Regions from separate parts of the Microbacterium sp. Ag1 genome, predicted to be linked through region 2. Evidence: predicted binding sites of a transcription regulator. Region 2 holds the regulator's gene; each other region holds the start of a gene.
The links. Region 2 encodes LexA, which represses DNA repair genes until DNA is damaged. Its sites were predicted from a motif close to TCGAACANNTGTTCGA; they were not measured.
Positions count from the first base shown of each region.

Region 1: the regulator LexA is predicted to act here: its motif matches at 1,337-1,352, upstream of recA (recombinase RecA).
Region 3: the regulator LexA is predicted to act here: its motif matches at 1,895-1,910, upstream of AAY78_RS06335 (HNH endonuclease signature motif containing protein).

Region 1 is NZ_LBCR01000030.1:139,212-142,263, reverse strand. It holds gene recA (recombinase RecA) at 91-1,140, opposite strand; gene AAY78_RS10895 (DUF3046 domain-containing protein) at 1,408-1,632, opposite strand; gene AAY78_RS10890 (helix-turn-helix domain-containing protein) at 1,651-1,959, opposite strand; gene AAY78_RS10885 (CinA family protein) at 2,101-2,586, opposite strand; gene pgsA (CDP-diacylglycerol--glycerol-3-phosphate 3-phosphatidyltransferase) at 2,583-3,052, opposite strand, start outside.
Region 2 is NZ_LBCR01000032.1:306,332-309,383, reverse strand. It holds gene AAY78_RS14650 (histidinol-phosphate transaminase) at 1-399, opposite strand, end outside; gene AAY78_RS14645 (LysM peptidoglycan-binding domain-containing protein) at 481-849, opposite strand; gene lexA (transcriptional repressor LexA) at 1,140-1,826, shown strand; gene AAY78_RS14635 (S9 family peptidase) at 1,954-3,052, shown strand, end outside.
Region 3 is NZ_LBCR01000027.1:50,750-53,801, reverse strand. It holds gene AAY78_RS19695 (ATP-binding cassette domain-containing protein) at 1-1,234, shown strand, start outside; gene AAY78_RS06340 (hypothetical protein) at 1,338-1,787, opposite strand; gene AAY78_RS06335 (HNH endonuclease signature motif containing protein) at 1,921-3,052, shown strand, end outside.

The DNA.
Region 1 (3,052 bases), on a different contig from region 2:
AAGGCGTCGCTCCTGGTTTCTTCGCTGTTCCGCCGAAGAGGGGGATGATGGGGGCGATCCGGTCAGGATCGCCCCCACGCGAGTCGTTCATCAGGCCGGACGACGCTCTGCGAGCTCATCGGCAGCTGCCGGGGCACCGGACGGCCCGCCGATACCGAGCTTCTGCTTGATCTGCGTCTCGATAGCCAGAGCGATGTCGGGGTTGTTGAGCAGGAACGTGCGTGCGTTCTCCTTGCCCTGACCCAGCTGATCACCGTCATAGGTGTACCAGGAACCCGACTTCTTCACGATGGCGTGTTCGACGCCGAAGTCGATCAGGCTGCCTTCGCGGGAGATGCCGACGCCGTAGAGGATGTCGAACTCCGCCTGCTTGAACGGCGGCGCCATCTTGTTCTTCACGACCTTGACCCTGGTGCGGTTTCCGACGGCATCGGTTCCGTCCTTCAGCGTCTCGATACGACGGATGTCCATGCGGACCGAGGCGTAGAACTTCAGCGCCTTGCCGCCGGCGGTGGTCTCGGGGGAACCGAAGAAGACGCCGATCTTCTCACGCAGCTGGTTGATGAAGATCATGGTGGTGTTGGTCTGGTTCAGACCACCGGTGAGCTTACGAAGGGCCTGCGACATGAGTCGCGCCTGCAGACCCACGTGCGAGTCGCCCATCTCGCCCTCGATCTCGGCACGAGGCACGAGCGCCGCGACGGAGTCGATGACGATGAGGTCGATGGCTCCGGAGCGCACCAGCATGTCGGCGATCTCGAGCGCCTGCTCACCGGTGTCGGGCTGCGACACCAGGAGAGCATCGATGTCGACGCCCAGCTTCGCGGCATAGTCGGGGTCGAGCGCGTGCTCGGCATCGATGAACGCCGCGATTCCCCCGGCGCGCTGAGCGTTGGCGATCGCGTGCAGCGTGAGAGTCGTCTTACCCGAGGACTCCGGTCCGTAGATCTCTACGATTCGGCCACGCGGCAGTCCTCCCACGCCGAGGGCGACGTCGAGGGCGATGGAGCCGGTCGGGATGACGGCCACAGGGGCACGCTCATCGCTGCCCAGCCGCATGACCGAGCCCTTTCCGAACTGGCGGTCGATCTGAGCGAGGGCGGTCTCGAGGGACTTCTCGCGGTCGGCGGGTGATGGCATGATGTGCTCCTTCTGCGCGCGTGATGCCGCCTGTAGGCTGTCGCGGCTCTTCCGGTTGGGAGAAACTCTCCGACAAGGCGTAATGGCTCTTCGGCTTGTTTCCACCGTAGGAGGGACCACCGACATCGGTGCGACGATCTCACATACAGTGCAGAACAAACGGTCCGGACCACTTGTGCAGAAGACTACGCCCGCTTCGAACGAATCTTCGACGACACGCCGCAAATGGTGCGTCGTGTTCCGTAGAGGGCGGACGAGGAACGTAGGTCAGCGCCGCCGCGGCTCCTGCCGTCCGACTCCGTGGCGCCTGTCCTCGGGAACGTCCATCTCCGCGCACAGCGCCAGCCAGATGTCTCGCGGCGGCGTGCCGTCGGCGAGAGCTTCGAGAGCGGTACGCCCACCTACGGCACTCAGGCCGAGGTCGTTGACCAGAGAGGAAGCCCTCAGCCCGAACTCGGTATCGACGGCGCGAAGGAACTCGCTACGACGCATCACCACCCCATTCGGGGGTCAGTGCAGCGAGAGCTGAGGCTCGACCGACGCCACGAGGTCGTCGGGAACGACGTCAGGGAAGACCTGAATGCCCTCGAGCACCGAAATGCGGTCACCGACTTCGCGCATGATCGTCGAGATGGGGACGTCGAGAGCGTCTGCGACCGAGGCGAGAATCTCGCTCGAAGCCTCTTTCTGACCGCGCTCCACCTCGCTGAGGTAGCCGAGTGCGACCGATGCCTTGCTGGCGACCTGCCGGAGCGTACGCCCCTTCTGCAGGCGGAAGTCCCTCAGCACATCGCCGATTTCCTGTCGTACAAGAATCATCGGAACCTCCTCCCCCTGTGTTCGCTCGAGGTCTCCCCCGATGAGACAGCCAGTCTAGTACCCCTGGCGTGCACAGAATCTACTCCTGCACTCTGTGGTTTACGTGTGAGCACATCAGAGATAACCAGCCGCAGGGCTCTGCTATTCCGAGAGCAGGGCGAGCATCTCCTGGAGTGCCGCGTCCACCGTCTGCGCCCGGATCGATTCCCGGTCGCCGACGAAGAGAAAGGCCCTGGTCCGCGATGCCGCGGGGGTGACGACGCCGATGTGCACCGTGCCGACGGGCTGCCCGTCCGGAGACACCGGTCCGGCGATCCCGGTCGTGGACACCCCCACATCGGCAGCCTCGCCGTCGACGCCGACGACGCGTCTGACGCCGTCTGCCATCTCCAGTGCGACCTGCGGATGCACCGGCCCGTATCTCGACAGCAGGCCCTCATCCACGCCCAGCACGGACGACTTGACCGGCGTGGCATATGCCACGACGCCTCCGAGCAGCACGGCTGACGCTCCGGGAACCGCGACGAGATCGGCGCACAGGGCGCCCCCGGTCAGGGATTCGGCCACGCCGAGCTTCCATCCTCGTCGGCCCAGCGCAGCGAGGACCTCGGCTGCCGCCTGACTCATGACTTCCGGCGCGACCCGCGTACCTGCGCCACGACGTAGTCGATGCCGCTCGCCACCGTGAGGACCAGGACGATGAGCATGAGGATGAACGTGATCAATGTCCAGGCGTCGAGACCGATGACGTAGTGCAGCGGGAGGAGTGCCCACCCGAGCGCCACCCCTTGGAACGCGGTCTTGATCTTGCCCATCCAGGCCGCGGCCACGACGTGTTCGCTGGCCACCATGAGCCGATGGATCGTGATGCCCCATTCGCGCACGAGGATGATCGCAACGATCCACCAGTTGACCTCGCCCAGAATCGCGAGCCCGATGAAGCCGGCACCGGTGAGCATCTTGTCGGCGATCGGATCCCAGAGCTTGCCGAAATCACTGACGATGTCGTACTTGCGGGCGAGGTACCCGTCGACCCAGTCCGTCGAGATCCCGACGATGAAGATGACTCCGGCCGTCCAGCGGAGACCCGGGT
Region 2 (3,052 bases):
GATCCACCGCGCACCGGTGCCCTGCGCGATGAGCGGGTACATCGAATAGGTCGGCGCGAACCCGAAAGCCGTGCGACCAGGGCCTCCGAAGGCCTGCAGGATGTGCTGGAGCACCTCATTGGACCCGTTGCCCGCCCAGATCTGCTCGGGGACGAGACCGTGGCCCAGGTACTCCGCGAAAGACTCGCGAAGCGTGGTGAACTCACGATCCGGGTAGCGGTTGACATCACGGATCGCGACGGCGATGTCATCGAGGATGTCGCTCGCCACCGCATCGGGGATCGGATGCGTGTTCTCATTCACGTTGAGCGCGATGGGAAGCGGCGCCTGTGGAGCACCGTATGGCTTCAATCCGCGGAGATCGTCACGTAGCGGGAGATCGTTGAGGGAGAGGGTCACCCTTCCCATGCTAGGCGGCGCTTGAGGTTGATGACGCAAAGTCGCCGCCCCAGAAACTCCTCGTCTGAGCCCTCCGCCGGATCAGCGCGCGTACTGAGCCGGGATCGCCAGAGTCTGCCCGATCTGCAGCTCCCCACCGCGCAACAGGTTCATCCGGCTGATGTCGCCGATCACATCGCGCGGGTCGGCGTCGGGCGCGACGCCGGTGGCGATGGACCAGAGCGTGTCACCGGGCATGACGGTGACGGTCTCGACGCCGACGGGTGCGGTGTCGGCACCCGACGCGACCGCGCTGCCGCCGCTGAGCGCCGCGAACGCGATGCCGGCGGCGAGGGGCACCGACGCCAGGGCGAGCAGTACAGCGCGACCTCGCGTCGTCAGCCGGAGTCTCGTCGAAGGACGGGGCGATGCCGGGATGACTGCTGCGGTGCTGAAGCCGATGCTGCTCATGTGGTGCTCCTTAGCCTGTCCCGGAGCGGTGAGGCTGCCGGGGAAGTTGGCGTAGCGTTCGCATTCACGACTCGGCCGGGAGCCGGGAATGCGAAGCTACGTACCGAAGATATCTTCGAGTTCGAACATCTGTCAAGTATTCTTCGAAACCACATCGGGGAAAGAGGCCGACACGCTCGAACAGATCTTCCAGATCGGCCCGATTCTCGGATACGGTTTCGATAAGGACACCCCACCACGGGCCTCCGACATTCGAAGAGGGACGTCGGATCACGCACTGAAGGAGCACCATGAGCGAGAACTCTGCCGCCGAGTCGGAGGCACCGCGCACGCGCCGCCGGAAGAGCCTCAGCCCGAAGCAGATGGCGATCCTCGAGGTCATCCAGAACTCGATCGCGAACCACGGCTATCCGCCGAGCATGCGCGAGATCGGAGACGCCGTCGGTCTCAAGTCCCTCTCCAGCGTCACCCATCAACTCGGACAGCTCGAGCTGAGTGGCTACCTGCGCCGCGACCCGGGGAAGACCAGGGCGATGGAGGTGCTCATCGATCTGCCGGGCGCCAGCACCGAGAACCCGGCCGACGTCGCGACTCCCGTAGGCGACGCCGCGCTCGTCCCCCTGGTGGGACGGATCGCCGCCGGCGTGCCGATCACCGCGGATCAGCAGGTCGAGGAGATCTTCCCGCTCCCCCGCCAGTTGGTGGGCAAGGGCGACCTGTTCATGCTCAAGGTCTCCGGCGAGTCGATGATCGACGCCGCCATTTGCGACGGCGACTGGGTCGTGGTCCGCTCCCAGAACAGCGCGGAGAACGGCGAGATCGTCGCGGCGATGCTCGATGGCGAGGCGACGGTCAAGGTGCTGCGCCGCCGGGACGGCCACACCTGGCTCCTCCCCCGCAACTCGGCATTCGAACCCATCCTCGGCGACGAGTCCGTCGTCCTCGGCAAGGTCGTGGCGGTGCTCCGCGCCGTCTGACCCTCGATCCGGTCAGCGCAGACCGGGCCTGGTCGTGTCGGTGACCGTCTTCCCTTCGCGCGCTTCCACAGTGGTCGGGCCCACGGCGTGGCCGCACACGCGGTGCGACGCCGCATAGGCTCGAGACATGTCGTCGTCCCCTTACGGTTCCTGGTCATCCCCGTTCTCCGCCGCCTCGGTCGCCGCGTCTTCACCGCGCATCGACGGCGCCCGTTTCGTCGGCTCGGAGATCTGGTGGGGCGAGTCGGTGCCGGCCCAGAAGGGCCGCGTGACGGTGCGGAGCTCCTCCGGAGCCGAGATCCTCCCCTCCCCCTGGAGCGCACGCTCACGTGTGCACGAGTACGGCGGGGGTGCGTGGACGGCGGACGAGCACGGCACGCTCTACTTCGTCGACGCGAACGACCAGCGGGTTCATCGTCTGAGCGTGGGAGGCGAGCCCGTTGCTCTCACCCCTCCCGGGCCCTCCCACGGCGGCCTGCGTGTGCAGTCCGGTCGACTGCTGGCCGTGCGCGAAGACCTCTCCCGCACGCCGCATCTCCGAGCGATCGTCGAGATCCCGCTCGACGGCTCCGCAGCCGAGGATGCGTCCGCGATCACGGTGATCGTGCAGGGCGATGGTTTCTTCGCCCACCCCGCGCTCTCCCCCGACGGCACCCGCGCCGCGTGGGTCGCGTGGGACAGGGGCCGCATGCCGTGGGAGGACGCGCACGTGCAGGTCGCCGAGGTCGGTGAGGACACTCCGCGCACGATCCCCTCACGGGCGGCGCTGCAGCCGGAGTGGCTGAGCGACTCGGAGCTGCTCTTCGCCGATGATCCGGGTGGGCGCTGGGCCCTGCAACGCATCTCCCTGGACGGTGTGGTCCCGGTCGGCACCGCACGGCAGGTCTCACCCTCGGACGCCGACACGGGCTATGGACTCTGGGTCCTCGGCAACCGCTGGTATCAGCTGCTCGACGACGGCCGCGTCGTCGCCGTCCGGACGAACGGGCGCGACGAGGTCGTGGTGATCGATACCGATGATGCTGCCGACGACCGCGTCGACGTCATCTCGTTCCCCGGAGACGGCCATGTGAGCGTCGACGATGTCGACGGCACCCGCGTGCTCCTCTCCGGCAACGGTTCGCGTGCGAACGCCGGGCTGTGGTGCGTCGACGTCGTATCGGGTGCCACCGTGGCGGTGCGCGGCGGCGAACCGGTCGATCCGCAGTGGATGCCCGCTGCGATGC
Region 3 (3,052 bases), on a different contig from region 2:
GATGCGCGGTGGCCGGTTCGCCCCGAGCATCTCGGCGACGCCACCGCAGCTCGCTGCGACGGCCCCCGAAGACACCGCAGCGGAGGTCACCGCGGCGGAAGACATCGCTTCCGAAGACACCGCTTCCGAAGACACCGCAGCGGAGGCCACCGCGGCGGAGACCTCCGTGGCCGGGCCGGCTCCGGCCGACTCCGTGGTCGCGATCCCGGTGGCGGCCGCTGCCGCCTGGGCGGCTGAGGCCGCAGCCGCCCCTGCGGGCGAGGCCCCTGTCGACGACCTCGCCGCATCCGTGGACACGGGCGACCGCTCCGAGCACACGTCGGACGAATCGGACGTGCCTTCGTCCGACGCCTCGGCTTCGACGGACGAAGCTCCTGCCGCCGAACTCGACGCGGAGCATGCGCAGGCCGAGCAGGCACCCTTCGAGGAGTCTCCGGAACGATCGTTCGATGAGATCCTGTTCGGCTCCGCCGCACCGGCCGATGCAGCAGGCGATCAGGCAGCGGATCCAGCGAGCGGAGACGAGCACCACAGCGGTGTCGAGGTCTTCGCCGATCTTCACGACGCACCCGAATCGACGCACACCGACGAGTCCGACGACCAGCTCGGCGCAGGCCCAACGGAGGACAACACTCTCGCGTCCACCTCTGACGAATCCGACTCCGACTCCGACTCCGACTCCGACTCCTCCTACGATGTCGCTGCTGTCACCGCCGACGACGAGGATCCGCGCTCCGCGGCGGTGAGCTCCATGCTCGCGGCGGCTGCGCGCGCCTACTACGAGGACGAACCCAGGGATTACCCGCTGAGCGCCGAGAACCAGACGGCCGAGGAGCAGCACGGCGAGGGCGGCGTCTCCGACGAGGGCGCGCACTGGACCGTCGCATCCACCGGTGTCATCGACACGGTGCCGCTGGCCGCATCGACGGATTCCGGAGAGGAGGGCGACACCGCCGCATCCGAAGCCGAGGAGCCGGGCGCTGAGGAGTCCCCCACGGTGGAGGCCCCCACGGAGGAGTCCCCAACCGAGGAGTCGCCCACCGAGGAGTCCCTGCCCGACGGGTTCGGCGCTGACGAACACGGCACCGAGCAGTCCGGAACCGCCGACGCCGATGCCGGCGAGCAGAGCGAGCCTGACGACGGGCACCGTCACGACGAACACCGTCACGACGAACACCGTCACGACGAACACCGTCACGACGAGCACGGTCACGACGAACACGGTCGCAACTGAGCGACTCGGCTGACGACGAACGTCCTCCGGCCTCTCGGCCCGGAGGGCGTTCCGCATTCAGAGGCGGGTCGACCGTGGATTCATAAGCCTGAGCCGCCTCGCGTCAGGCAGGCCGAGGACGGATGACCGGACGACGGCGTCCCTTCGAGACCGGCACAGGCGCGGTCGCCACGATCTCCTCGACGTTGGCGGGCTCATCCGACACGTCGAGTCGCAGAGCCTGCGTGAGCGCGAGCCCGTGGCTCGTGGTGAGGATCAGGCGGCGGTACTGCTCGTCGCCCTCGAGATCGATCACGACGCTCGGACGACGGCGACGGATCAGCACGAAGTCGAGGCTGCCCGCGGCCTTCCAGCTGCCGGCAGCGAGGACGCCGGGGATGTGCGTGCCGGGGTTCGGCACGCCACGGAGCCAGGTCCAGGCATCTTCGGTCAGCTGCACCTTGGCGATGGTGTCGCGCGCGATCCGGAGGTTGTCACGGTGGAAGGTGGCGGCACGTTCGATCGGCGAGAGCACGACCTCCAGTTGCGTCTGGTCCAGCAGCAACGTCACCATGTCCCCCAGTCTGCCAGCGTGGCCCTGCCAGTTGTCTGGAAGTTGCTCACAGGAACGCAACGATCCCTTGTCGATCAGCACCAGTCATCCACATCCCCTTCCGCTATTCGAACATATGTACTATACTCGACTCATGGCTCCCTCCACAAACGACGTCGATCAGCGCGAGACGCTGCTCGACGCGTGGGTGGAGAAGCGCCGACGCATCGCGATACTCGAGGCAGAAGCGTCTGCGCTGCTCGCCGATCGTCTGCGGCTGCAGGAAGAAGATGTCCACGAGCAGCCGCAGCACCGCGAGGCGATCCACCGCTCGATGATCGCCGAGTACTCGGCGGCCGGTCGCGTGTCGAAGGGCAGCATCGAGTACGCCTTCACAGACGCCCTCTTCCTCGAGGCCGAGCACCCGGTCGTCAGAGACGCGTTCCGACGCGGCGCGATCAGTGCGGCACACGTTCGAGAGATCGTGCGCGAGGGCGCCATCGTGCGGCAGGCCGTTCGCGATGGTCGAGCCGCCACCGAGGCGCTCACCCTGTACGACACTGCCGCACTCGTCGTCGCGGAGCAGGATTCTCCCGCACGCACCCGCGCGATGGTGCGCCGCGTCGCGTCGTCCCTCGCCTGCGAGACCGTGGTCGAGCGCCATCGGCGGGCATACGGGGAGCGGTCTGTCACGCTGCGGTCGCTCGACGACGGCCTCGCGCTGCTGCAGGTCGTGCTGCCGGAGCATCTCGCCCACGCGATCCTCGACCGACTGACCCGGCTCGCACAGCACGTCATCGCCACGCGAGGCGACCATCCCTCTTCGGGCGATGACACACCGGCGCTGTCCTCGGACGACCTCGACTCGGGCGCCGATCGGGTCTTTCTGCAGGAGCTGCGAGCCGACGACTCCCGTCGCGAAGACCCTGTGCTCAACAGCCACCCGTACGACGGCGAGCCCCCCTGCGGACCGGACACCGGCGACGCACGCGTCGACGCCCACGTCATCTTCGGCGACGGAGACACCTTCACGACGGATCCGTCACTCGGTGTCCCATCCGCCCCGACCGATGAGCGAGGCATCGATGCGGTCCGCACCGACCTGCTCAGCGACCTGCTCCTGACCACGGATCCCTCTGCCGCGGCGGGCACAGGTCTGGAGGGCATCCACGCCCGCATCCAGGTCACGATCGCTGCCGAGACGCTGGCCGGAATCGACGAACGGCCTGCCGAGCTCGACGGCATCGGTGCACTGCACCCCGACATCGCCCGCGACCTCGCCGGAC